2 regions of the Fictibacillus sp. 5RED26 genome follow, and region 2 is predicted to be linked to the other one. Evidence: riboswitches for the same ligand, from Rfam matches in the RefSeq annotation. Region 2 holds a riboswitch; the other holds the start of a gene.

Region 1 (2,454 bases), on a different contig from region 2:
ACAGCTGACGAACTTCCGATCACATATGCGGCGTATAGCGCTTGTTTCCGTTCTGAAGCGGGATCTGCAGGACGCGACACGCGTGGTTTAATCCGTCAGCATCAGTTCAACAAAGTAGAGCTTGTTCGCTTCGTTAAACCTGAGGATTCTTATGAAGAGCTCGAGAAGCTTACAGGACACGCTGAAAAAGTCCTTCAGCTGCTCAACCTTCCATACCGCGTACTCAGCATGTGTACAGCTGACCTAGGATTCACAGCAGCTAAGAAGTACGATATCGAAGTATACCTTCCAAGCTACGGAGAGTACCGCGAGATTTCTTCTTGCTCCAACTTTGAAGATTTCCAAGCGCGCCGTGCTCAAATTCGCTTCCGTCGCGATGCAAAAGGGAAGCCAGAATTCGTTCACACGCTAAACGGATCTGGACTTGCGATTGGTCGAACAGTAGCTGCTATCTTAGAGAACTACCAACAAGAAGATGGCACTGTAGTCATTCCAGAAGTTCTCCGTCCTTATATGGGCAACAAAGAAGTAATTAAGTAAAAAGTGAAAGAAGCTGACTCTTAAAAGGTATCCCAGAGGGACTTTTAGAGTCAGCTTTTATCTATTAATGGGTGTAAAAGCTTCATTATCGGTGGTCCGAACAAGTTTCCAGGTGGTGGGAAGAGTTCTAGCGGTGAAAATTTATGATTCATAGGTGAAAGTCAATGGATCACAGGTGGACAGCACTGTTTTATCGGTGAACGTGTAACAAATATAAGAACACGTACCGTAAAAGCATACCTACAAAAGAAACAAATAAAAAATCAAAAAAAGTTTTTGAAAACCGTTGACACTATATTTATCAGCATGTTATTATAGTTCTTGTCAGTCACACGGAGGTATACCCAAGTCCGGCTGAAGGGATCGGTCTTGAAAACCGACAGGGGTTTAACGACCCGCGGGGGTTCGAATCCCTCTACCTCCTCCATATACATATTCAACCTCATCTGAGTTTATCGGATGAGGTTTTTTGTTGTGTTTTTTCTTTTTAAGAATTGAATCATACACATTCAAAAACACCGATAGAAAACCCTAAAATATTTCAACCATTCATATCAACGAATGTAAGCGCTAACACTTTAAAGTGATAAAATTTAGTATTGACAGAACTTTTAGACAGGGCGTATGATGACAACTATAACTTAATTCAATAATGCAATACTTATTCAGAGAGACCGAGGGATCAGGCCCTATGACGTCCGGCAACCTCCATTAGGAACGGTGCTACTTCCTGCAGAATGATGATTCATTCTGGAAGATAAGTCGATGTTTACTTATTCGCCCTCTTCCATGAAATGAAGAGGGCTTTTTTATATTGTAAGGGGGATGACATATGATCGAGATCAAGGACGTTACGAAATTATATAAAGTAAAAGGCAAAGAGATCGTCGGAGTGAAGAATGTGTCACTGACGATCGACAAAGGTGAGATCTTTGGCATTGTAGGATATAGCGGTGCTGGGAAGAGTTCGTTGCTGCGATGTCTTAATTTATTGGAAAAACCAACATCAGGAGAAATCAAGATCGATGGCATCTCGATTACGAAGCTCGGGAAAAAGGAGTTACGCGAGGAGCGTCTTAAGATCGGTATGATCTTTCAGCACTTTTATTTGATTAGTGCGAAGACCGTTTTTGAGAACATCGCTTTCGCTTTAAAAGCAGCTGGGAAAACGAAAGAGGAGATCACCAGTAAGACCAACGAGCTTTTAAAGATGGTGGGATTGGAGAATCAAAAAGATCAGTACCCTTCTCAGCTGAGTGGGGGGCAGAAACAGCGAGTAGGTATTGCAAGAGCACTTGCCAATGATCCGAAGGTTTTGCTTTGTGATGAAGCTACTTCAGCTCTTGACCCGAACACGACGAAATCGATCCTTTCCTTACTGAAATCCATCAATAAAAAGTTAGGCATTACGATCGTGTTGATCACGCACGAGATGGAAGTCGTAAAAGAGATCTGCCACCGAATGGCGATCATGCAGGATGGAGAAATCATCGAGTCAGGTGACGTGTACAACATTTTTGCTAATCCAGAAAAAGAGCTCACAAAAACGTTCATCAGTTCTGTAATTCAAATGGATCTGCCAGAACCTCTTCTGAAAAATAGAAAAGGAACTGTGATTAAGATACAGTTCAAAGGAGCCATTGCAGAAGAGGCTGTTGTTTCTGAGCTTTTCCAAAACTTTAACGTAAAAGGGAATATCCTTCACGGAAAAATCGAATATATTCAGGAAACACCGCTTGGTATCTTCATTATGGAACTAGTCGGTGAAGAGGCAGAAGTGAAGCGAGCGATCTCATATATTGAGAGTCGTATAGAAAATCTTGAGGTGGTGAAAAAAGTTGCTTGATTCTATTTTGAATATCCTTCCAGATCTGAATAAAGCATTTTTTGAAACGTTATATATGGTCGCTATAT
Region 2 (2,454 bases):
AAGATTACTCCAACAAACCCCGTGTAGCTAAAGATCCTGACAGACCATTCTGGTAAGGCTGTTCGAAGTACGCTTGAAAATATGCCGACCACAATAATCGCGGCAAGTAAGATGTAAATGGAAATGATATCGAACGGAATACGAAAAGACAGCCATTGTTCCATCGCCAAACCTCCCTAGTAAGGATAATATCGGACAAAATGCCTATACATTAAGAACAATTCACGAAAAAAGCCGAATTTTTATGTGTTCGAAAATCGGGATATGAAGGATAACATCGGGCACCGCAAATAGGGCAAACGCATATAGTATTACTAATTCAGGTGTTAGGAGTGAATGATGTGAATCAACGTGTAGTAGACGTCATTTTAGCAGAAGCAGAAGAAGAATATTTATCAAATAATAAAGATGGTACCACGTTTGCTGCAGAACTCGCCTTACTCGCCTCAACGCTTGTGACCGCGGGGGATTTTCTAGCTACGTTCAGTGCAGCGATCGCTCTCAGACAAGTGTACATCGATCAAGCGCAGGATCTTAAAGACCAGCAAGAACAAGAAGCTCAGATGAAAGACATCCAAGATCAGATTACAGCGTTAAAAAATGAGATTAAAATGCTGAGGGGAAGAAAATAAACGTTCTTCCCCCTAATTTTTCATTTGGGATCAATCATACTCTTTCTTTTTCCACTCATCTTCAGGCATCTCAAATTCATCGCTCGAAAATCGTTCTTCTTTGAAGGGGTCACCGTACATATGAAAGCCGTTCTGCTCCCAAAAGCCTGGCTGATCCTCTTCTAAGAACTCGAACTTACGAATCCACTTTGCACTTTTCCAAAAATAAAGATGCGGAACGATGAGACGAAGCGGAAATCCATGCTTTTCCGTTAACGGCTTGCCGTCAAAAGAGTGCGCAAGAATGACATCGTCTCGCAACAAATCTTGGAGAGGAACATTCGTCGTATAATCGTAATCAGCGTGGACCATCACAAACTTTGCTTTTGGATCCACATCAAAGTGCTTTAAAAAGTCCGTAAATTTAACACCTTCAAACGCATTGTCGAACCGTGACCATCTCGTCACACAGTGAATATCTCGTACTACTGTCGTTTGAGGCATCTTCATGATGTCTTCAAAACTAAATTCGACACGTTTTCCTACGAGTCCTTCTACAGATAACGACCATTTTTTCATATCGTAAACAGGAACGTCCCCCTCATGAAGAATAGGGAACTTTTTTGTTTCAACCTGCCCAGGAGGCAAGCGGTTTCCTAGTTTTTCATCGACTTGTGGGACACGCATCTTTTTAATGCGATCCGCTTTGTTAAGGTCCATAAATGAACATCCTTTCTTTAATACGATTGATTCCATTTGAGGTAGCAAAAACAAAAAACGCCCTCTTTTATAAAAAAAGAGGACGAATGGTTGTGTTCACATCCTCTTATCTTTCAGTCTGTAAAACTGTTAGATGTAGCACCGTGCCTAACAAAATAGGTGGTTGCCGGGCTTCATAGGGCTAATTCCCTCCGCCTGCTCGAAATAAGAGACCGATTAATCGGCTGAAAAACGATATGTAAGTTACAACTATTATACATTCAGGACATGAAAAATCAACTTGAAATGAGATCAGCCACAAAAGACATCTCGCGAGAAATGCCTAGATACAGAACGACCACTCCAAAAAGTGCAGTGCTGATCAAGAAAAAGTAGACGATTTTTTCTTCGGCTTCCTTTTCACTCTGCCTTTTTTCTGATTCAGTCGACTCACTCTTGCCAGAGCCTTGAGACGTTTTTTTCTTTTGCTTACCTTTACCAAGACCAAACATAGCTGAAATCCTCCGCTTCTTACAGATGTTTCTGTTAACAGTTTTTCATGAAAGAGGAGGTTTTAAACCGTACACGTTACATTTATAGAAGGAAATCGAAGTTGTTACCTATAAAAAAACGAAAATAAAAAACCTCCAGAAGTTATAAACACTAACTTCCAGAGGTTTGGGAACATTTTTATTTATATCAATTACTGCTGAACAGCCGCCGCTGCATTTACGCGTCCGTTTTGGAACTGGCTGCCTGTTCCGGATACAGGATCAGCTGTGTTTTCAAGCGCTGCACGGATTTGAGAAGCACTCTTACCTTGAGCCGCAAGAAGTCCTGCTACACCCGCAACAACTGGTGATGCCATAGACGTTCCTGAGAAACTCGCATACTGGTTATTTGGTGTTGTTGAGTAGATGTTAACACCTGGCGCTGCGATATCAACCCACGTACCGAAGTTTGAGAATGAAGCTTTACGGTCGTTTTGATCAGTAGCCGCAACTGCAATCGCGTTCGTATAATAAGCAGGGTAGCTAGGAGAAGATACACCCTCATTTCCTGCAGCAGCAATGACTACAGAACCTTTGCCCCACGCATAATCAACGGCAGATTGAAGCGTTTGTGTGCCGCCTGCTCCACCAAG

The links. A riboswitch is a leader RNA that binds a small molecule or an ion and turns the genes downstream of it on or off. The one in region 2 is predicted to bind S-adenosylmethionine.
Region 1: another riboswitch for S-adenosylmethionine. It lies ahead of IHV10_RS22450 (methionine ABC transporter ATP-binding protein); the one in region 2 lies ahead of IHV10_RS09135 (sulfite oxidase-like oxidoreductase).

Annotation. Positions count from the first base shown of each region.
Region 1 is NZ_JACZDU010000016.1:8,407-10,860, reverse strand. Features, by position in the region: gene serS (serine--tRNA ligase) at 1-540, shown strand, start outside; tRNA gene IHV10_RS22455 (tRNA-Ser) at 875-967, shown strand; SAM riboswitch class I at 1,199-1,304, shown strand; gene IHV10_RS22450 (methionine ABC transporter ATP-binding protein) at 1,373-2,386, shown strand; gene IHV10_RS22445 (methionine ABC transporter permease) at 2,442-2,454, shown strand, end outside.
Region 2 is NZ_JACZDU010000002.1:168,510-170,963, forward strand. Features, by position in the region: gene IHV10_RS09125 (hypothetical protein) at 1-164, opposite strand, end outside; gene IHV10_RS09130 (hypothetical protein) at 342-632, shown strand; gene IHV10_RS09135 (sulfite oxidase-like oxidoreductase) at 663-1,331, opposite strand; SAM riboswitch class I at 1,435-1,542, opposite strand; gene IHV10_RS09140 (hypothetical protein) at 1,607-1,822, opposite strand; gene IHV10_RS09145 (S8 family peptidase) at 2,014-2,454, opposite strand, start outside.